2 regions of the Paraburkholderia sp. RL17-373-BIF-A genome follow, and region 1 is predicted to be linked to the other one. Evidence: predicted binding sites of a transcription regulator. Region 1 holds the regulator's gene; the other holds the start of a gene.

The links. The regulator LexA, encoded in region 1, represses DNA repair genes until DNA is damaged. The targets are predictions, from matches to a motif close to ACTGTATNNNNATACAGT.
Region 2: a site for LexA is predicted at 3,087-3,104, ahead of recA (recombinase RecA). Genes of this name have one in related genera too.

Annotation. Positions count from the first base shown of each region.
Region 1 covers NZ_JARESO010000025.1:96,623-108,088, reverse strand. The annotation lists gene P0D80_RS27950 (NADP(H)-dependent aldo-keto reductase) at 1-584, shown strand, start outside; gene P0D80_RS27945 (MFS transporter) at 723-2,006, opposite strand; gene P0D80_RS27940 (M20 family metallopeptidase) at 2,071-3,474, opposite strand; gene P0D80_RS27935 (LysR family transcriptional regulator) at 3,702-4,664, shown strand; gene P0D80_RS27930 (hypothetical protein) at 5,007-5,429, shown strand; gene P0D80_RS27925 (ABC transporter permease) at 5,515-6,342, opposite strand; gene nodI (nodulation factor ABC transporter ATP-binding protein NodI) at 6,437-7,351, opposite strand; gene P0D80_RS27915 (universal stress protein) at 7,639-8,103, shown strand; gene P0D80_RS27910 (DUF2939 domain-containing protein) at 8,153-8,821, opposite strand; gene P0D80_RS27905 (hypothetical protein) at 8,929-9,273, opposite strand; gene lexA (transcriptional repressor LexA) at 9,346-9,996, opposite strand; gene P0D80_RS27895 (sulfate ABC transporter substrate-binding protein) at 10,310-11,350, shown strand.
Region 2 covers NZ_JARESO010000023.1:68,730-80,195, forward strand. The annotation lists gene sucC (ADP-forming succinate--CoA ligase subunit beta) at 1-316, opposite strand, end outside; gene P0D80_RS26480 (DUF2889 domain-containing protein) at 313-1,053, opposite strand; gene recX (recombination regulator RecX) at 1,202-1,909, opposite strand; gene recA (recombinase RecA) at 1,917-2,993, opposite strand; gene P0D80_RS26495 (response regulator) at 3,239-4,015, shown strand; gene P0D80_RS26500 (sensor histidine kinase) at 4,025-5,572, shown strand; gene P0D80_RS26505 (MFS transporter) at 5,790-7,448, shown strand; tRNA gene P0D80_RS26510 (tRNA-Met) at 7,538-7,614, shown strand; gene P0D80_RS26515 (hypothetical protein) at 7,709-8,059, shown strand; gene P0D80_RS26520 (MarR family winged helix-turn-helix transcriptional regulator) at 8,123-8,566, opposite strand; gene P0D80_RS26525 (DHA2 family efflux MFS transporter permease subunit) at 8,703-10,241, shown strand; gene P0D80_RS26530 (FadR/GntR family transcriptional regulator) at 10,304-10,981, opposite strand; gene dgoD (galactonate dehydratase) at 11,265-11,466, shown strand, end outside.

The DNA.
Region 1 (11,466 bases):
ATACGGTGCCGATCGAAGAAACGCTGTCGGTGCTCGCCGAATTCGTCAAGGCGGGGAAGGTGCGCCACGTTGGCGTGTCGAATGAAACGCCGTGGGGCGTCGCGCAGTTTCTGCGCGCGGCCGAAAAGCTCGGCTTGCCGCGCATCGTCAGCATTCAGAATCCGTACAGCCTCGTCAATCGCACGTACGAAGTGGGTCTGTCCGAGTATGCGCATCGCGATCACATCGGCTTGCTGGCTTATTCGCCGCTGGCCTTCGGCTGGCTGACGGGCAAGTATGAAGGCGGCGCGCGTCCGGCCGGCGCCCGCATCTCGCTGTTCGAGCGCTTTCAGCGCTACAGCAAGCCGCAAGCGGTGCAGGCGATCACGCGCTACGTCGAGCTGGCGAAGCGTCACGGTTTGTCGCCCGCGCAATTCGCGCTCGCGTTCGTCAATAGCCAGCCGTTCGTGACCAGCAATCTGATCGGCGCGACCTCGCTCGATCAGTTGAAGGAAAACATCGCCAGCGCCGAGGTGAAACTCTCGCCGGAAGTGCTGGCGGAAATCGACGCGCTGCATGAGTTGCAGCCGAATCCGGCGCCTTGATGCGCGAGCGTTGAGCGCATGGTTTGGGTCCGGCTCGAATCATGCGTGACTGTGCCCCGGCTTCGCGGCCGGGGCGTTCGCAAGGCGGTGGTGTGCTTCGCTTCCACAACGCCGCCGCCTTGACCTCGACGTACGCTCTCAGCGGATTTTCAGCTTCCCGCGTACAGCATAAAGCGCGAGCAAACTCGCCACCGCACAGAACATCAGATAGAAACCAGGCGCGAGCTTGTTGCCGCTTGCGTCGATCAGCCACGTGATCACGAACGGCGCAAAGCCGCCGAACACTGTCACGCCGATGTTGTAGCTCACCGCGAGCCCGGTCGCACGCGTCTGCGTCGGGAAAATCTCCGACATCAACGCGGGCAGCGCGCCGAAATACGTCGCCTTCAATACGCCGATCCAGATCAACGCGAGCAGCATCGTCGCGAACGAGGGATGCGCGTTCATATACATAAAGGCCGGATACACCGTCACCAGCATCAGCACGGCGGCCGTCGCCATGATGCGGATGCGTCCGAGGCTATCGGACAGATGGCCCGCGAACGGCGTCAGCACCGTGAGCACCACGCCGGTGGCGAGTGTCGCCGCGAAGCCGGTCGAGGCGGGCAGGTGCAGCTGCTTGATCGCGTAGGTCGGCATGTACAGGATCATGTAATTGGCCGCCGTCGAAATGATCAGCGAGCCGACCGCCAGCGTCATGCGAACCTTCTGCGTGCCGAACAGGTCGCGCAGCGGCGTGCGGGCTTTGGGCTCTGCATTGAACTCCGCGCCTTCATCTACATAGCGGCGGATGTAGAAGCCGACCGGACCGATCGCGAGGCCGAACAGAAACGGCACGCGCCATCCCCATGATTCGAGTTGCGCGCTCGTGAGCTGGCTCGTCAGCAGCGCGCCGAAACCGGAGGCGAGCAGCGTCGCCATGCCCTGGCTCGCGAACTGCCAGCTACCCATGAAGCCGCGGCGCTCGGGCGCATGTTCGACCAGAAACGCGGTGGACGCACCGAACTCTCCGCCCGCCGAAAAACCTTGCACGAGCCGCGAGAGCATGATGCCCGCGGGCGCCCACAGGCCGATCGCCGCATACGGCGGCATCACGGCGATCGTCAGGGTGCCGATCATCATCAGCGCGATCGACAGCAGCAGCGACGCCTTGCGTCCGGCGCGATCCGCGAGCGAACCGAGCACGAGTCCGCCGAGCGGCCGGATCATGTACGAGATGCCGAAGGTGCCGAGCGTGAGCATCAGCGAGATCGCTTCGGTGCGCGCCGGGAAGAACAGCTTCGCGATGGTCACCGCGAAGAAACCATAGACGACGAGGTCGAACCATTCGAGCGCGTTGCCGATCGACGCCGCGAGAATGATGCGATGGACCTTCGCGGCGGACGGCCGCGCGGCGCTGGCTTGCAAAGTGGACGTGCTCATCGTGGACGTGCCTCGTGACAGATGCGGATAACGGCGGCTTGCGCCCGGTTGGTCCGGGCGTCGCTCAGGTTGCGGCGTGAGGTACGGCGCGCGGCGAGTTCTCGCCGAGATCCCAGAAGAGGCCCGCCATGATCTGCAGGCCTTCGCGCACGACCGGGCCGAGCAGGTGCTCGTTCGGCGCGTGCTGCGAACAGGCGGGGTAGGAGTGCGGCACCCAGATGGTCGGCAGGCCGAGCGTGTCGGCGAACACTTCGTTGGGCAGCGTGCCGCCCAGATTCGGCAGCACGGCGGTCTTCTTGCCGGTGGTCTGCTCAAGCGAGGCGATCGCCCAGGTGACCCACGGATCGTCCGGGTTCAGACGCGTGGCGGGCGCGCCGCGCTCGACGTCGATCCGCACCTGCGAGAAGCCGTGCGCATCCAGATGCATGCGCAGATGCCGTTCGAGGTTGTCCCAATCGGTGCCGACCACGAAGCGCAACTGGCAATGCGCGAACGCCGACGACGGGATCGCATTGACCGGGTTCTCCGGATTGCCAGCCTTGAACGCGAGTATTTCGAAGCTGTTCCAGCCGAACACGCGCTCGGGCGCGGAGAGGCCGGGCTCGCCCCAGTTCTCGTCGACGGCCGGATCGCCCGGGCCGCCGCCTACCGTGATATCCGCGAGAGCACGGCGCACCGCTTCGGGAATCGGCGGCGGGCGCAAACCGGCGACAGCGATCACGCCGCGTGCGTCGACGAGGCTCGCCAACGCGTTCGCGAGCACCGTGGCCGGATTGCGCAGCAGACCGCCCCAATTGCCCGAATGATGCGCGCCCTCGCGCAGATTCAACGACAGCTTGAAGTTCACCGAGCCACGCGAGCCGAGGAACACGGTGGGGCGGCGCGCGGCAAGACGCGGACCGTCTGAGGCGATCAACACGTCGGCGGCCAGTTCTTCACGGTGCGCGTGGCAGATCGCGTCGAGTCCGGGCGAGCCGGTTTCCTCGCCCATCTCGATCAGCAGCTTCGCGTTGAAGCCGAGCTTGCCGTCGCGCGCGGCGAGCACGCTCGCCAGCGCGGCGAGGTTGATGCTGTGCTGGCCTTTGTTGTCGGCGGTGCCGCGGCCGAACCAGCGCTCGCCATCGACGGTCACGGCCCACGGCGTGAGCGGCGCGCGCCACTGGCTGTCGTAGCCGCGCACCACGTCGCCGTGGCCGTAGATCAGCACGGTCGGCAGATGGTCACCCTCGTGGCGGCTCGCGATCAGGAAGGGCCCGAAGCCATCCACCGGATTCGTGACGATGCGCGTGCGGAAACCGAGGGCCGCCGCTTCGGGCGTGATCTCGTCGGTCAGATACGACAGCAGTGTGGCGGCGCGATCGTCCTCCTGACTTTCGGTGCGAAAACCGACGCGACGGTTGAGGGTCTCGAGAAAGGCGCCGGATTCGAAATGCTGGGTGGCGTGCTCGATGGCCTGTGTGCGGCTCATGGGTGTCTCCAATGCGGGCGGAATGTGGGGGCGGGCGGCGCGTGGTCTTGTCTGATTTCGATTGGACGTGGCCTGCAGCTTCGAACCGATTCTAGAAGGCCGTTTTTTTTGTCACAATGATCGTCTTTCGAAGCTTGCGTTGCCGAAAAGGCAAAGCTCGCTGCATTGAGTTGAAGCGCTCGCGGACATTGGCTCGGCGGCGCATACCGTTGAACGAGGCACAAGGCATGGCACTTTCGCTGCATGGCATCGCGCTGCGCTATTTCGTCGAGGTCGCTCGCACCGGCTCGCTCAGCGACGCGTCCGCGCGCTTGCATGTCGCTGTCTCCGCGATCAGCCGGCAAGTGGCGCGGCTCGAAAGCGACCTCGGCGTCGCGCTGTTCGAGCGGCGTCCGCGCGGCATGGCGCTCTCGGAAGCCGGCGAGCGCCTGCTCGCCTACGCGCAGCGCAGCCTGCTCGAAGCCGAGCATGTGATGAAGGAGATCGGCGGCCTTGAGACCTTGCATGGCAGCATGATCAAGGTGGCGAGTTCCGAAGGCTTCGCCGCGGACTTCCTGCCCACCGCGATGGCAAGCTTCCGGGTTCAGTATCCGGGCATCGACTTCACGCTCTCGGTCATGTCGCCGGGCGAGGCGACCCGTCAGGTGCGCGACGGCGACGCCGACCTCGCGTTGACCTTTAGCCTCGCGCCGGAGAAGGGCGTCAAGGTCGAGCACACGGAACGCGCACCGGTGCTGGCGCTGCTGCGCGCCGATCATCCCTTGGCCGCGCGCGCGAAGGTGTCGCTCGCCGACTTGCAGCGCTATCCGCTCGTGCTGCCTGAACCCGGCACGACGATTCGTCAGTTGATCGACATTACCTGTGCGCTCGAAGGCGTCCTGCTCGAGCCCGAACTCACCTGCAACAACAGCGGCGCCATGTACCGCTACGCGCAGAAGTCCGGCGCGATCATGTTCACGGGTCTGCTGTCCGTGCGCGATCGTTATGCCGGCGATGGCTTCGTCGTGATGCCGATGACGCATCCGCAGATGCGCCAGCGCAGCATTCAGGTGCAGACCATGGCGGGGCGTGAACTGCCGCAGTCGGTGAGGGCGTTCCGGGATCATCTGATCGCGGAAATCGCGGGCGCGAAGCCAGCCGATGCGGCTTCCTCGAAGGCCACGCGAAAGCGCAGCAGGAGCACGCGCTGACGGCTCCAGGGTTTGGAGAATCCACGTGGCATCAACGCGGCGAAACAGGGTTTGCGAGCGCCCGCGCACCACGAAGCAGGCTGGCCGCATGCGTGCGATAGCGATCCATTCGCTACTAAATGAAAGGCAAATGTCCCAGCCGGAACGCGAATCACGACCTAAACTGTGGTGGACGGGGCGGGTTGAAGACGCGGGATGCGCGGCTGGCAATGCTGCAGTGCACGCACCGAAGGAAGTCACCTTGGGGACACCGGTGGTAGGATTCAGCCCGAAAAATGGACAGCGGCGCGCGCTCGGATTCGCGTGCCATCCACAACAGAGCGATAGGACTCAGGACATCGAATGGCGCAACAAAAAACAAACCCAAAACTTGAGCAGGCGCTGACGCGCGGGGATCTCGCAATCCGTCAGGCGAATTCGGCGCGGGCCACGGCGTTGCTGCGCGCGTTGGGCAAGATGATCGTGGACGCGTCGGCGACGATCGGCGTGGAAGCCTTCACACTGATTCCCGACGGCGACAAGATCTACGATCCGGCCGATGGGCTGTGGCCGCAGGAACTGCAGATCTCGCTCGACGGTCCCGTCGAAGAAGCCGATCCGGACGAAGTGCGTACGGTCCGTCTGATCGCCGACGATCCGGGCACGGTGTTCCGGGTCGAGTGGCAGCGCGCCGACGGCAAGATCGGGCGTCAGGACGGCGGCCCATTCGCCACGGTGGCGTTTATTTCCGACGTGGACATTCCGTGGACGGACGACGAGGACTAAGCAAGCCGGTTCGCGACAGGCGGTGATACCGGGTTGATTGCGGGTATCGGCGCCTGTGGTGCGTGGTTGTCGAAAGCCGGAAAACCTACTTCATCATCCGGCGCCGAAACAGAATCGCCGACACGATAAACCCGCCCACCGCATACGCGGCCAGCACGGCCACATGCCACAGCGCATTGTCGACGGGCCGGCCCAGCATGGCCGGCCGCATCAAGTCGACGGCATGCGCCAACGGCAACAGCTGGGTGGCGCCTCGCGCCACTGCGGGCAGTTGCGACACGGGAAAGAACACGCCGGATAACAACAGCATCGGCGTCAACACCAGCGTCTGGTAAAACATGAAGAAGTCGTACGAAGGCGCAAGCGCCGTCACGACCATCGCGACGCTCGCAAACGCGAGCCCGGTCAGCACAATGACCGGCAACGCCAGCAGCATCGACGGAAAATTCGCGTAGCCCAATGCGCCGGCCACCAGCATGATCGCCGCGCCCGAGAGCGCCGCCTTGCTGGCTGCCCAGATCACCTCGCCGAGCACGATGTCGCCGAGTGTCAGCGGCGTATGCATGATCGCTTCCCAGGTGCGCTGCACGTGCATGCGCGAGAAGCCCGAATACATCGACTCGAAACTCGCCGACATCATCACGCTCGAGGCCACCGTGCCCGCCGCAAGAAACGCGATATACGACACGCCGTCGACATGCCCCACCATCAGCCCCAGCCCGAAGCCGAGGCCGAACAGATAGATCATCGGATCGGCCAGGTTGCCGAACATCGAGGCGATCGCGAGCTTCTTCCACACCAGATAGTTGCGGCGCCACACGGCGATCCAGTTGCTTGCGTTCGCGGGAAAGGCGGCGAAGGCTTCCTGTTTCGACGGCGTATCGCCCGGGGTTTCGTAAGTGCGTGCGTCCATTGCGTGTCTCGTGCGGTGTTCCTCTACGGAACTTCCTTTTGGGGTGTCTTTGTATCTGTAGCGCGTTGCGTGCGAGTCCGGTCTCGATGCGCCTCTAATCCTGCATCTCGCGACCGGTGAGCCGCAGGAACACATCCTCCAGATTCGCCGGTCGATGCAGATAGCGCAGATCCGCGCGCTGCTTGAGCCGCGCATGCACCGGCTGCGCGTCGTTGACATAGCAGAACAGCGTCTCGCCGCTGATCTCGGTGCGCTCGACGAGCGGCGCCAGTTCATCGCGCAACGCCACCGGATCGGGCCCGAAGATCTCGATCACATCGCAACCGATCTCGGATGCGATCAACGCGCTCGGCGCGCCTTCCGCGATCTTGCGCCCTTCCTCGATCACGCACAGCCGGTGGCAGAGCCGTTCGGCTTCTTCCATGAAGTGCGTGGTCAGCAGAATGGTCTTGCCGCGCGCGAGCAAGGAGCGCAGCCGCTCCCAGATCAGATGCCGCGCCTGAGGATCGAGGCCGGTGGTCGGCTCGTCCATGATCAGCACATCGGGATCGTTGACGAGCGCGCGCGCCAACGTGAGGCGCCGCTTCATGCCGCCTGACAATTCGCTCACGCGCGCGTCCGCCTTGCTCTCGAGCCGCGCGAATTCGAGCAGCGACGGCACCATCGCACGGCATTGCGCGGCGCTCAGACCGAAGTAGCGGCCGAACACCAGCAGGTTCTCGCGCACCGTGAAGTCAGGATCGAGATTGTCGAACTGCGGCACCACGCCGACGCGCGCCCGCGCCACGCGCGCGCGGCCGGGGATCGGCTCGCCGCACAGACGGATCCTGCCCGCATCCGGCGCCGCGATACCGAGCAGCATGCGCAACGTGGTGGTTTTGCCCGCGCCGTTTGGGCCGAGCAGGCCGAAGCATTCGCCGGCGTTGACATGAAACGACAGTCCATCGACGACCGTTTTTTCGCCGTAGCTTTTTTTGACCTGATGAAATTCGATGGCGGCTTCGGGCATGGATCGAACGAGTCTCCGGAAAAGACGTGAATGACGCGAATGGCCGGGGGAGGCCGCCTATTCTAGGGCATCGGCGGGACGCTGTTGGTTCGCCCCCGACAGTCCGAAGCGGGTTTCTTGCACTGCGGCATCGGCGCGCGGAGGACCCGCGGGCGGCTCGCGCACCTGTTTAGGGCGTCGTTAAGGGGCAGTTAGCGCACAGTTAGCGTTTTCCATCCCTTGCAACCTGAATTGCGGCGCACCATGATTAATTCAGATCGCGCGTCCCGCGCGAAGGGAGAAAAATCATGGCGAGCTACCAGAAAATCCTGCTGTGCTACGACGGCTCGCGTGAAGGCCGCAAAGCACTACGTTGCGGCGCCGACCTGGCGTTGGATCTGAAAGCGGAAACGCACTTGTTGTCGGTCGTCGACATGCGTTCGAGCATTGCGCAAAGCGCGGGCCTGTTGACCGACGTGGCCTGTGGCAGTTTTGAAAAGACCGCGCGCGACATCCTGCAGGAAGGCGTGGACTGGCTCACGGAGCGAGGCGTGAGCGCCCAGGGGCATTTCGCGTTCGGCCATCCGATCGACGAGATTGCCAACCTCGCCAATGAATTGCATGTCGACCTGGTCGTGGTCGGCCACCGCTGCCGCACGGGCTTGTCGCGATGGTGGATGGGCGCGGGCAATACGCCGCTGCTCGACCGTGTCTCGTGCAGCATTCTGGTGGCGTGTTCTTCAGCGCAGGAGCAGCAGCAAGCGGCGGCTTGAGGCGGGCTAGTCACGCGACCGGCCGCCTCGGCCTGACGGCATCAGGTGATCACTCGTTCAGGTTGACCGCGGCCAGCTTCCACGTGAATACGCCCTCGCGCTGGAAGATCGCCGAGTAACGCGCGTCGCCGGCGCCATGCTGGTACGTGACGACGAACTCGTTGAGGCCGCGATAGCCCGCCGTGGTTTGCGGCGGTTGCGGTGGCGCGGAGTTGACATTGGCCGCGTTGCCGTTTGCGGGAGCTGCAGGCGCAGGTGCGGTCGCAGCGGCGTCCGGCGGATTATTTGCGGCCGGGGGCGCGGGCGGTCGCTCGCCCGGATCGCCGCGCGGCGGCATGCCGTTCAGCAAGGCCGCCACGCCGTCCGGTGTGGCATACGCATCCACGAGCGGACCGATCAACGCAACGCCGATCATCGCGCCAATGGCGGCCAATGGATTGCCGTTGCTGTGCGCGCCAAGCCGCCGTGTCAGCAAGCCGGCGACTTGCTCCTTCAGGCTCTCACGCAACGCGGGGAAGTCGACATACTGATTGACGGTTTGCGCGTCGCGCGCATCGGCCGCGCGTTTGAGATTGTTCAGCGCGATGTACGGTGTCGCGTAAGCAAACCCCAGCGCGGCGATCACCACGATCACGATCAGCGTGACTATCAGCGGCCGGGTGGCGCCGCCATGCATGCCGCGCTTGCTGCCGCGTTTGGTACGTTTTGAAACTGCCATCGAGTGGGACTCTCCATCAGGTGTGATCTAACGTGGACCGCAGCCACGCGAAAACGATCCCACGCAATACATCTCTCGCTGTCCCGTTCAAGACCCTTCAAGACCCCTCAAGACTCGAACACCGCCCCATGCACGTTGGCTTCATCGGCGATGCAGCGGTCGATCATGCGGCAAACCGCGTCCATCGTGCCGACCATGATCAGACGCGACGGCCCGTGATAAACCCGCACCGGTGCGCGACGCGCCGGTTCGGCCGTATTCAAGCCCGAATTCAACGACACGCGGGCAAATGCCGGCATCGACGACGGCAGGCTCGGCGCGGCCTCCGGCGAGTCGAACAGCGACGGCGTGCCGAGCGTGGCCGCCTCGATCAATGAGCAGGGCACCAGCTTGCGAAGATGGCGCAGACGACCGAACTGGCGAAAGGGCAGCAGGCGGGCAAGACGTTCCATGAGACTCTCCAGGCGATGCAACGTTGATGCGGCGTTGGCGCGGCTTCTTATTTTGTCGAACGGGCGAGAGGGTTAAAACTCGCCGGGGCGGATCAGCCCCACGGCGATACCCTCCAGCGCGAACTCCGCACTGCCGGTTTCAACGAAGATGTTTTCGTAATCGGGGTTCTCGGCGATCAGCTCGAGCCCGTTCGGCCGGCGCTTCAGGCGCTTGACCGTGACGTCGTCACCAAGCCGGGCAATGATGATCTGGCCGTCTTTGGCTTCGCTGCGCTTTTGCACCGCGAGCAGGTCGCCGTCGAAGATGCCCGCGTCGCGCATGGACAGCCCGCGCACCTTCAGCAGGTAGTCGGGCTTGCTCGAGAACAGCGCCGGGTCGCACGCGTAGTGCTGCGAGATATGTTCCTGCGCGAGGATCGGGCTGCCTGCGGCAACCCGCCCGATGAGCGGCAGCGACAGTTGCATGATGCTGGCGTGCGGCAGCGTGAACTGATGCGGCGAGTCTTCCGGGCCGGCCAGCAGGCGAATGCCGCGCGATGCGCCGGCCGCGAGTTCGATCACGCCCTTGCGAGCCAGCGCGCGCAGATGTTCTTCTGCCGAGTTGGCCGAGCTGAAACCCAGCTCGGCGGCGATCTCCGCGCGGGTGGGCGGAAAGCCGGTGCGTTCGATAGCCCTGCGGATCAGATCGAAAACCTGCTGCTGTCGTGCGGTGAGTTTGGTCATGGCGCCACTGTATGTATGAACAGGTGACTGTATTTTTATACAGTATTCGGCGCAATTCAAGCTTTACTTTAAGTTCGGGGTGAAGGGTGTCGTTCCAGCGCCGTCAAGCGACGCTCAAACACCCGTTTTCCTGCCGCAACGCCTTATCCAGCTGTCATTACCACTTTTGCGTATTAAAGAATGAAGAAACATTATTTTTAATGATGAAAGCCCTTCGATAGACTGGCCTCCAGTTGGCGCTCATGTGCACGTGACCGCGACGTAAAAAGACACCACACGCTGTTTCAGCGGACACAACGCGGAGAAAGTTGACATGGATCACCAAGGTACGGGGCTGGCAGGCAGGACGAAAAAACTGATCGCGGCACTCGCATTGGGCGCGGCGGGCGCGCTCGGCGTGATGGCGCAGGCGCACGCCGCCGACACGACGCTGCTGAACGTGTCCTACGACCCGACGCGCGAGCTGTATCAGGACGTCAACCAGGCGTTCGGCAAGGAATGGAAGGCGAAGACGGGCGAGACGATCACCTTCAAGCAGTCGCACGGCGGCTCGGGCGCCCAGGCGCGCTCGGTGCTCGACGGCCTGCAGGCCGACGTGGTGACGCTGGCGCTTGCATACGATATCGACGCACTGGCCGGCAAGGGTTTGCTGGACAAGGGCTGGCAGAAGCGCTTGCCGGATAACGCGTCGCCGTACACGTCGACGATCGTGTTTCTGGTGCGCAAGGGCAACCCGAAGCACATCAAGGATTGGGACGATCTGACCAAGCCGGGCGTGTCGATCGTCACGCCGAATCCGAAGACCTCGGGCGGCGCGCGCTGGAACTACCTCGCGGCCTGGGCGTATGCCGAGCATCAACCGGGCGGCAATGATCAGAAGGCCAAGGAGTTCGTCGGCAAGCTCTATAAGAACGCCGGCGTGCTGGATTCGGGCGCGCGTGGCGCGACCACCAGCTTCGTGCAACGCGGTATCGGCGACGTGCTGATCGCGTGGGAAAACGAAGCATTCCTGTCGCTGAAGGAATTTGGTCCGGAGAAGTTCGAGATCGTGGTGCCGTCGGTCAGCATTCTGGCGGAGCCGCCGGTCGCCGTGGTGGACAAGGTCGTCGACAAGCACGGCACGCGCAAGGTCGCCGAAGCGTATCTGAACTTCCTGTATAGCGAGCAAGGGCAGGAGATCGCGGCGAAGAACTTCTACCGTCCGCGTTCGAACAAGGTGCCGGCTGAGCTGACCGCCAAGTTTCCGAAGCTGAAGCTGTACACGGTGGACGATTCGTTCGGCGGCTGGGCCAACGCGCAGAAGACGCACTTTGCCGATGGCGGCGTGTTCGATTCGATCTATCAACCGCAATAACACTGCCGATGCCGGAACCGGCATAGGCAACGAAGCGGCGCGGCAACGCGTCACTCCCAAGCGCGCCCATGGGCGCGCTTTTGGCCGCCAGGGCCCGGCGGCCGGCAACACGAGCA
Region 2 (11,466 bases), on a different contig from region 1:
TCTTGATGTCAGCGCCTTCTTCGATCAGCAGACGATTCACCTTCTGGCCTTCCGGGCCGGTCTGGTGCGTGACGAGCTGCATGCCGAGGATCTGGTTCGAGTACTCACGAACCTGTTCCAGCGACTTGGCAACCTTCACGCCGCCGCCCTTGCCACGGCCACCCGCGTGGATCTGAGCCTTCACGACCCATACCGGGCCGCCGAGCTCTTCCGCGGCCTTGACCGCATCATCCACCGAGAAGACCGGCTTGCCGCGCGGTACCGCGACGCCGAATTTCCGCAGGATTTCCTTACCCTGGTACTCGTGAATCTTCATGCGTGATTCCCTTCAGTCTGAGAGTTGGATTGAACTTCGTTTCCGCTGCCGTCGTTCATGCCGGACGCGTTGCCGCCCTCGCCTGTCTGGCGGACTGCCCCGTCGCCTGACGATGCCGCGCGATCCGCTGTATACGGAGCGCGGCCATACCAGCGCGGATAAAACTGCTGCACCGCCTCGCCGTCGAAACGCAGCGCGTGGCAGCGTCCCAGCTGGAATGGCGGTTTATCGTTGGAATGCTCACCTGTGCTGTTAGACGATCCGTCTCCTGGACCTGCGTTCGCGCCCGACGCGCCGTCACCGGTGTTCCACACTTCGCCGGCGAATGCCTGAATCGCGGCGGTCGGCAGGATCGCGCACAGCTCGGTGAGATGCGTGCAACCCGCCGTGCCGCCCAGCAAACGGGCAGACTCGCGACGGAAGTTTTGGCGGAGATTGAGCCCGATGAGGGCACGGTAGGCGGGATTGCTGACTTGGCACAAACCAGGATAGGGCACCCAGTCGGACGACGCCTCGGCGTCGACGACATTGAGCTTGCGATCGATGGTGATGCGAAGCCAGAGTTCATGGATCGGCTGACCATTGGGCCGGACGCCCGACGCAAGCACCACATCGCGCGGTTTTTCGTCGGTCAAGCACGCTTCCACATCCCACAGGCCATCGGCTCGCTCATAGGCTTCCGCTCTGATTGCGCGACGATGGCGCAACTGACGGGACACTGGCGGGGAGAGCGGCATGCGGGAAGGAAAGGCCGGATTGGAAAACCCACGAATTTTAGCATACTGGGTATTTGGGACAGGTCCGATTGCGCACGGCCGCGCCGCAGGCGGCTGAGCGCGGAAGTCGCTGTCTTAAAGGGCTTGCGCGCCAATAAAGCCGCCGCGCTTACTCGCCGGCCCAGTCTTCGTCGATTCCCTTAAGGATTTTGCCGATCGTGGCCCCCGAAAATCCGCGCGAGGCCAGAAAGCGCGTCTGCTTCGCCCGTTCGGCGGGCGTTTCGGGAAGCCGGCCGAATTTCTTTTGCCAGACGGCGAGCGCACGAGCCAGTTCCGTTTCGCGCAATTGCGCGCTGGCTTCTTCGACGAGCGTCTGGTCGACCGAATGCTGCTTCAATTCGCCGACGATCCGGCTCGCGCCCAATCGCGACGAGCGCCGATGAATCAGACTTTCGGCGAAACGCGAATCGGACAGCCAGTTTTCGGCTTCGAGTGCGTCGAGCAAGGTGTCGAGCGAGTCGGTTTCCTCGACGAACGGCTTCAGCTTGCGCGCCAGTTCGGTGCGGCTGTATTCACGGCGGGACAGATAGCCGAGCGCGCGGCCTTTTAGCGACCGTGCCGGACGTTGGGATTTTTTGGCTTCGTCTTGCCCGGGTTTCGCTTCGCCTGGGACGCGACGCGAGCGAGTGTAGGTGGTTTCGGAGGGATCCGAGCCTACGGGCGGGGAGGATTCAAACTGCGCGCGCTGCGGATTGCGGCCCGCAGCGCGGTCATGTGCGTCGAACGATTCGAATGGATCGAACGACTCGTCGTCTTCATCACGCGGGCCGTCCGCGTGGTGTCCGGAATCGGACAACGGCCGGCCCTTGCGTATCACGTGATGGTTACTCTTCTTCGTCCGCGACTTCAGCGCCTGCGCCGGTCACGGCTTCAGCCATGGCATTCACGCCCAGCGATTCACGGATACGGTTTTCGATCTCGCGAGCGATATCCGGATTTTCGCGCAGGAATTCACGCGCGTTGTCCTTGCCCTGACCGATACGTTCGCCGCTGTAGCTGTACCATGCGCCGGCCTTGTCGACGATCTTGGCCTGCACGCCCAGGTCAATGACTTCGCCCTGACGCGAAATACCTTCGCCGTACAGGATGTCGAAAATCGCTTCGCGGAATGGCGGAGCAACCTTGTTCTTCACCACCTTCACGCGCGTTTCGTTACCGATCACTTCGTCGTTCTTCTTGATCGAACCGATACGGCGAATGTCCAGACGCACCGACGCGTAGAACTTCAGCGCGTTACCGCCCGTGGTGGTTTCCGGGTTGCCGAACATCACGCCGATCTTCATACGGATCTGGTTGATGAAGATCACGAGGCAGTTCGTGCGCTTGATCGTGCCAGTGAGCTTGCGCAGCGCCTGCGACATGAGACGCGCTTGCAGACCCGGCAGCGAGTCGCCCATTTCGCCTTCGATTTCAGCCTTCGGCACGAGTGCCGCGACCGAGTCGATCACGATCATGTCGATCGAGCCCGAACGCACCAGCGCGTCGGCGATTTCGAGCGCCTGTTCGCCGGTGTCCGGCTGCGAAACCAGCAGGTCGTTCACGTTCACGCCGAGCTTGCCCGCGTACTGGATGTCCAGCGCGTGTTCCGCGTCGATAAACGCCGCCGTGCCACCGAGCTTCTGCATTTCGGCGACGACCTGCAACGTCAGCGTGGTTTTACCGGACGACTCCGGGCCATAAATTTCGACCACCCGGCCACGCGGCAAACCGCCGACGCCCAACGCGATGTCGAGGCCGAGCGATCCGGTTGAGACCACCTGGATATCTTCGACCGCCTCACCTGCGCCGAGCCGCATGACCGACCCTTTGCCGAACTGCTTTTCGATCTGCGCGAGGGCGGCAGCGAGTGCCTTGCTCTTTTCAGCAGTCAGTCCAGCCGAGCCTTTCTTGCTTTCTTCCATGAATCGTCCTTTGCTATGATGAACGGCGTCTGAGGCGGATGTGCAGCCCCGAGTTTCAACCTACTCGTGAAGGACAGCACACGAAACCCAGACACTGTATAAAAAAACAGTAGTTTTGGCAAGCACGATTCTCATGCGAACGCGCATTTTTACTGTCGCGCTGCCCAACTACCCACAATAATTTTCGGAGACCGCTGTGCGCCGGGGGACACCCCGCGGTGCCGGCAAGGCCAGGCTTGCGCACCATGCGAATTCTGATTGCCGAAGACGACAGCATACTCGCGGACGGTCTGGTTCGATCACTCCGCCAATCGGCCTATGCCGTCGATCACGTGAAGACCGGCGTCGAGGCCGACACCGCGCTGTCGATGCAAACTTTCGACCTGCTGATTCTCGATCTGGGCCTGCCGCGCATGTCCGGCCTCGAGGTGCTGCGCCGCCTGCGCGCGCGCAATTCCAACCTGCCGGTGCTGATCCTGACCGCCGCGGACAGCGTCGACGAACGTGTCAAGGGTCTCGATCTCGGCGCCGACGATTACATGGCCAAGCCCTTCGCGCTGAACGAACTCGAAGCACGCGTGCGCGCCCTGACGCGGCGCGGCGCGGGCGGCGGCCCGACGGTCGTACGGCATGGTTCGCTGTCGTTCGACCAGGTCGGCCGGATCGCCTATGTCAACGAGCAGGTGATCGATCTGTCGGCGCGCGAACTGGGTTTGCTCGAAGTGCTGCTGCAACGGATCGGCCGCCTTGTCTCCAAGGAACAACTCGTCGACCACCTGTGCGAATGGGGTGAAGAAGTCAGCAACAACGCAATCGAGGTCTACGTGCACCGCCTGCGCAAGAAAATCGAACCGAGCGGCGTGCGCATCATCACCGTGCGCGGTCTTGGCTACTGCCTCGAGAAAGCGGCGTCGCCGGCGAGCACGAGCGCGAACGCCATGACGACGCCCCCGCCCGCCGAGCCCGAGCCGCCCTCCTCGCCGCCGTCCGGCGCGATGCCGGCGAGCCATCACTACAAATAGAGGACGCCCATGTCCGCGCGCGCAGACCGCGCTACGGCGCACGCGGCGGACCTCGACGAGGCGCGCGACGAGCGCTACGCCAATCCGTTCGCCCCGCCCGACGAAACCGAAGCTGCCGCCGAGGCGCGCCCGCGCTCGCTATTCGGCGAGATCCTCGACTGGATGCTGGCGCCGCTGCTGCTGCTTTGGCCGATGAGCCTCGCTGTCACGTATCTGGTCGCCAAGTCGATTGCAAACGGCCCGTTCGACCGCGCGCTGGAAACCGACGCGTACGTGCTCGCGCGCCAGATTCATCCGGTCAATGGCGTGGCGGAACTGACGCTGCCCGACTCCACGCGCGACTTTCTGCGCGCGGACAATGTGGACAGCGTGTTCTATCAGGTGCTCGGCACGCGCGGCGAACTGGTGGGCGGCGAGCGCGACATGCCGCTGCCGCATGAGGAAGACCGGCCGCAGCCGGGGCTCGTCGAATTTCGTGACGACGTGCTGCGCGGCAACGATATCCGCGTCGCCTATACGACCGTCGAGTTTCCGCAGACGCCCGGCGCGCAGCCTGTGCTGGTGCAGGTCGCCGAAACGCTCGACAAGCGCAGCCAGCTCGCCAACGACATCATCAAAGGCGTGATCCTGCCGCAGTTCGTGATCCTGCCGCTCGCGATCCTGCTGGTGTGGTTCGGGCTCTCGCGCGGCCTCGCGCCACTGCACGCGCTGCAGGCGCATATCCGCGCGCGCCGCCCGGACGACCTGTCGCCGCTCGAGGCACGCCGCGCGCCGCCGGAAATCGAGCCGCTCGTCACCTCGTTCAACGATCTGCTGACGCGCCTCGAACAGAACATGGAGCTGCAAAAGCGTTTTATCGCCGATGCCGCGCATCAGATGAAAACGCCGCTGGCCGGCCTGCGCACCCAGGCCGAACTGGCGCTGCGCCAGGACGCCTCCGCGGAAGTGCATCGCTCGCTGGAGCAGATCGCCACCAGCTCGGAGCAGGCCGCGCGGCTCGTCACGCAACTGCTGGCGCTGGCGCGCGCTGAGAATCGCATGTCGGGGCAGATTTTCACGCCGGTCGAGGTGACCGAAGTCGCGCGCCACGCCGTGCGCGATTGGGTTCAGGCCGCGCTCGCCAAGCAGATGGATCTGGGCTACGAAGCGCCCGAGGAGCCCGTCGAAGTGGACGGCAATCCGGTCATGTTGCGCGAAATGCTGTCGAATCTGATCGACAACGCCATCCGCTATACGCCGCCGGGCGGGCGCATCACCGTCAGGGTCAGGCATGACGCGCCGGCGCGGCTCGTGTATCTGGAAGTCGAGGATACCGGCCTCGGCATTCCGGTCGCCGAGCGTTCGCGGGTGATTGAGCGCTTCTACCGGATTCTCGGCCGTGAAGGCGACGGCAGCGGCCTCGGACTCGCGATCGTCCGCGAGATCGCGACCATGCACGGCGGCGAGCTGACGATCGACGACAACGTCTACCAAACCTCGCCGCGGCTTGCCGGCACGCTCGTACGCGTAAGCTTGCACGTGCACGAACGGGCCGGGACTTACCCTAACGTGACTTGAACGCGCAAATCTGCCATCTCGATATTGAGATTACTTGAGAGCAAATTAGCCGGTCTTGAGGCCAGATCGCCGCGTGTTGGCCAAAAACCTGCAACACACGCCAGGCTGCAATTTCACCCCGCCACGTCAGTACGCCGTAAGTTTCCACTCCAATAATCGGTTCCACGGGAACGCCGTTACCGGCGAACCGCGTGCATATCAATATTGGAGACGACATATGGCTACCGTTGGCGGGCAAATCTCGCACGTGCCGATGACGCGCGAAGAGAAGCGGGTGATCTTCGCATCGTCGCTGGGTACGGTTTTCGAGTGGTACGACTTCTATCTGGCCGGCTCGCTGGCGGCCTTCATCAGTAAGAGCTTCTTCTCCGGCGTCAATCCGACTGCCGCGTTCATCTTCACGCTGCTCAGCTTCGCGGCCGGCTTCGCGGTCCGGCCGTTCGGCGCGATCGTGTTCGGGCGCCTCGGCGATATGGTCGGGCGCAAGTACACGTTCCTCGTGACGATCGTGATCATGGGCCTGTCGACGTTCCTCGTCGGTTTTCTGCCGGGCTACGCGGCGATCGGCTTTGCTTCGCCGGTGATCTTCATCGCGATGCGCATGCTGCAAGGCCTCGCGCTCGGCGGCGAGTACGGCGGCGCCGCCACCTACGTGGCCGAACATGCGCCGCCGGGACGCCGCGGCTTCTACACGGCCTGGATCCAGACAACCGCCACGCTCGGCCTGTTCCTGTCGCTGCTGGTGATTCTCGGCGTGCGTACGGCAATGGGTGAAGACGCGTTCGGCGCCTGGGGCTGGCGCATTCCGTTCATCGCCTCGATCATCCTGCTGGGCGTGTCGGTGTGGATTCGTCTGCAACTGCATGAATCGCCGGTGTTCGAGCGCATCAAGGCCGAAGGCAAGACCTCCAAGGCGCCGCTGACCGAAGCCTTCGGCCAGTGGAAGAACCTGAAGATCGTGATTCTCGCGCTGATCGGCCTCACCGCCGGCCAGGCCGTGGTCTGGTACACGGGCCAGTTCTACACGCTGTTCTTCCTGACGCAGACGCTGAAGGTGGACGGCAGCAGCGCCAATATCATGATCGCGATCGCGCTCCTGATCGGCACGCCGTTCTTCCTGTTCTTCGGCTCGCTGTCGGATCGTATCGGCCGCAAGCCGATCATCATGGCCGGCCTGCTGATCGCCGCGTGCACGTACTTCCCGCTGTTCAAGGCGCTGGCGCACTACACCAACCCGGCGCTGGAAACCGCGACCGCGAAGGCACCGATCGTCGTGATCGCGAACCCGGACGAGTGCTCGTTCCAGTTCAACCCGGTCGGCACCTCGAAGTTCACGAGTTCCTGCGACATCGCCAAGAGCGCGCTCTCGAAGGCCGGCTTGAACTACGAGAACGTCGCCGCGCCGGCGGGCACGCTGGCGGAGATCAAGGTCGGCGATACGGTGATCAACACGTATGACGGCAAGGCCGCCGACGCCAAGGATCAAGGCAAAGCGTTCGACAAGACCCTCGCGACGACGCTGAAGACCGCGGGCTATTCGCCGAAGGCCGATCCCTCGCAGATCAACTGGCCAATGACCGTGGTGATCCTGACGATCATGATGATCTACGTGACGATGGTCTACGGACCGATCGCGGCGATGCTGGTGGAGATGTTCCCGACGCGCATCCGCTACACCTCGATGTCGCTGCCGTATCACATCGGCAATGGCTGGTTCGGCGGGTTCCTGCCGGCCACCGCCTTCGCGATCGTGGCGGCGAAGGGCAATATCTTTTCGGGACTGTGGTATCCGATCGTGATCGCGCTCATTACCTTCGTGATCGGCATGCTGTTCGTCCGGGAAACCAAAGACTCGGACATCTACGCGAAGGACTGAAACGTCTGATGACCGGAACAGCTTCTTGAAAAAGTTGTACGCCGGGGGTTGACAGCCTCCGGCGCCATCCGCATAATCTCGCTTCTTTCGGCGAATTAGCTCAGTTGGTTAGAGCGACGGAATCATAATCCGCAGGTCCGGGGTTCGAGTCCCTGATTCGCCACCAGTTGCAAGAAAAAGCCGCTGATCCGCAAGGTTCAGCGGCTTTTTTGTTTTGGCTTTCCGAACTGCAACTACAGCAACTTCAAGGAGGTTTCTTGATGACGTTCCGCACCGCCACGCTTGCCGTGGCCACCGCTTCCATCGCGTTTCTCAGCGGCACCGCCGCACTCGCCGCTCAGGCTCAGACACCGCCCGACAGCCAGTGGCGCGCGAGCGCGACCACGCTGTCCACGCTCTTGCAGGACGGCTACAAAATCGTCGCCGTCGTGAATAGCGCCCATGGCAGCGCGGGCCCGGCCGACACGATTTTCGTCCAGCGCGATCAGAGCGCCTTCAAATGTATCGACCCGCAGCAGCCCGACGCGAAAACGAGAACATCTGTCGCGCCGCCTGCATGTTTCGAGTTGGTGCCGCCGTCGGGAGCGTCGGGGACGCCCGAGTCGAAGTAGTCGCCACGCGGCGTGCGGAAGCGCGCCGTCAACGCCCCACTTAACCCAATCGCGCGCCGGCTATCACCGATCCACCAGCCGGCTCAGATTGCCCCGTACGCGTTGCAACAACGCGATCAACTGCTTCGCTTCCTCTTCGGTGAAGCCGTTCAGCGCTTCGAGCGCGACTTCGTCGCCGACTTTGCGCGCCTTGCCGAGCGTGCGCTCGGCCTTCGGCGTCATGTGCACCTGGCGCTCGCGGCGGTCCTGCGGATTGGCAGTCCGCTCTATCCAGCCGCCCTCTTCCATCCGGTCGAGCAGACGGCCCGCCGAAATCGGCGCGACTTCGAGCAGGTCCGCGAGCCGCGCCTGATTGGTGTCGCCGTAATGCGCGAGGTAGGCCAGCACGCGGCACTGCGCGCGCGTCAGATCGACTGAAGACTTCGCGAGGTCGTCGAAACGCTTGCCCGTCAGGCGACCGACGTCGGAAATCAGAAAGCCGAAGCGCTCATCGAGTTGGGTTTTCATGCGCGGATTATACGAAAGGCTTTCGTTTTTCAGGGTTGAAACGGGCGCAATTCACGCTCCGCATAATTCCCGATGGCAGACACGCGCGCAACCGATATACTAAGCATGCTTACTATATCGACGACCCCGCTCATTCATGTCTTCCGACAACCCGGCGGCCAGCGCCGCCGCGCCGCTCAACCGCCCGATGATCACCATCTCGATCATGCTGGCGACGTTGATCCAGACGCTCGACAGCACGATCGCCAACGTGGCCCTGCCGCATATGCAGGGCACGCTGTCCGCGTCGCAGGATGAGATCACGTGGGTGCTGACCTCGTACATCGTCGCCGCCGCGATCGCCACGCCGCTCACCGGCTGGCTGTCCGACCGGCTGAGCGTCAAGCGCCTGCTGATCTTCGCGATCGGTGGCTTCACGGTGTCGTCGGCGCTGTGCGGTTTGTCGGAGACGCTCACGCAAATCGTCGCGTCGCGTTTGCTGCAAGGGATTTTCGGCGCGTCGCTGGTGCCGCTGTCGCAATCCATCCTGCTCGACATCAACCCGCGCGAGAAGCAGGGCCAGGCCATGGCGGTATGGGGCATGGGCGTGATGGTCGGGCCGATTCTCGGGCCGACGCTCGGCGGCTGGCTCACCGACAGCTACAACTGGCGCTGGGTGTTTTTCATCAACGTGCCGATCGGCGCGTTCGCGCTGTTCGGCGTGGCGACCTTCCTGCCTTCGCGCGAGCCGAAACATGACGCGAAGTTCGACGCGTTCGGCTTCGCCACGCTTGGGCTGGCCATCGGCGCATTGCAGGCCATGCTCGATCGCGGCGAGCAACTCGACTGGTTCGGCTCGAACGAAATCGTCATCGAGGCGCTGCTTGCGGCCATCAGCTTCGCGTTTTTCCTCGTGCACACGGCCACCGTCGGCAAGAAATCGTTCTTCAAATACGAGTTGCTGAAGGACCCGAACTTCGCCACGGGGACGTTTTTCATCTTCGTGATCGGCGCGGTGATGTATGCGACGCGCGCGTTGCTTCCGCCTATGCTGCAGAACCTGATGAATTATCCGGTCGCGACCACCGGCCTCGTCACCGCGCCGAGCGGCGCGGGCACGATGGTCGCGATGCTGATCGCCGGGCGCCTGCTGAGGCGGATCGACGCGCGGCTCCTGCTGCTCGCGGGCTTCCTGATCTCGGCGTTCGCGCTGTGGCAGATGATGCATTACACGATCGTGCTGTCGGCATCGGACATCGTCTGGCCTGGGGTGATTCAGGGCTTCGGACTCGGTCTCGTGTTCGTGCCGCTGAGCGCGCTGACCTTCTCGACGCTCACGCCGGAACTGCGCGCGGACGGCACCGCGACATACAGCCTGATGCGCAATATCGGCAGCAGTATCGGGATTTCGATCGTGCAGACGCTGATGACGCGCAACACGCAAGTCTCGCATGCGGACCTCGCGGCGAATATCACGCCCTTCAATCCCGCTATCCAGCCGATGCTCAATAGCGGATCGAACTACGACATGGCCGCATTGAACGTGTCGATCACTCAGCAGGCGTCGATGATCGCCTATCTGAACGACTTCAAGCTGATGTTCATGGCGACGCTGCTGGTTATTCCGCTACTGCTGTTGATCCGCCCTGCACACAAGGCGGCGGATGCGTCCGTGGCGCACGCCGCGATGGATTGAAGCGCGACGGCTGACGCGGCGCTGAACCGGATCGTCGCCGGGCGCCGCCGCGACGCCCACGCCTAAGCCTCGATCCGCCCGCGCGTCACACCCAACAGCCCCGCCATCGCCGCACGCGCCGCAGCCGCGTCGCGATCGCGAATCGCTTCGAACACCGCCGTATGCTCGGCCAGCGACGCATTGAACACGTCCGCGCGTTTCGCGTTCAGACGCAGTTGCGCTTCGAGCGTGCGCTCGATCAGCGTGCCGAGCGGAATCAGCAATTCATTGCTGCACGCGGTCAGCACGCTCAAATGAAACTGCAGATCGGCACGCACCCATTCGTCGACATTGCGCGCCGCCACCATCGCCGCATGGGCCGCGGCGAGCGCGTAGAACGTGTCGTCCGTGTGCGAGGCGGCCGCCAGACCCGCGGCGTACGGCTCGATCATCTCGCGCATTTCCTGCAGCTTGAGCGCGAACGCCATCGGCTCGGCGACCCGCGAGTACCAGTCGAGCACGTCGACATCGAGCAGATTCCACGCGCGTTTCGGACGCACGCGCGTGCCCACGCGCGGACGCGATTCGATCAAGCCTTTCGAAGTCAGCGTACGCAACGCCTCGCGCAACACCGTGCGGCTCACGCCGAACGTCTCCATCAACTCCGCTTCGCGCGGCAAGATGGAATCGGGCGCATAGTCGCCGCGCAGAATCGCGGTCGCCAGCAAATGGGCGACACGCCCATGCAGATCGTGCTGAATAGCTTTCTCCTAGCGGCCTTGCGGCGCTATCGATATTGGAACCGAGGCCGGAACGAGCGCGATTATCCGGTATCTCAACCTGAGATCACTGCTTCGACAACGCCATGCCGAGACGCCGGTCTTGCCACTATATGGCCAATAGTACTATTAATAGTACTTAAACGCGCTTTGTTGTAGCATGTGAATCCCCGGAATATTTCGCAGAGGCCCAAGGCCGATGCTTTGCATGGGGCCGGAGTAAGCGCTAAAGCGCTAACTCCGGCCGACAAAGGAGACGTACGCCATGAAAATCACCAAGCTCGAAACCTTCATCGTTCCGCCGCGCTGGTGCTTCCTGAAAATCGAAACCGACGAAGGCATCGTCGGCTGGGGCGAGCCGGTGGTCGAAGGCCGTGCGCACACGGTGGCGGCCGCGGTGGAGGAGCTGTCCGACTATCTGATTGGCAAAGACCCGCTTCTGATCGAAGACCATTGGCAAGTGATGT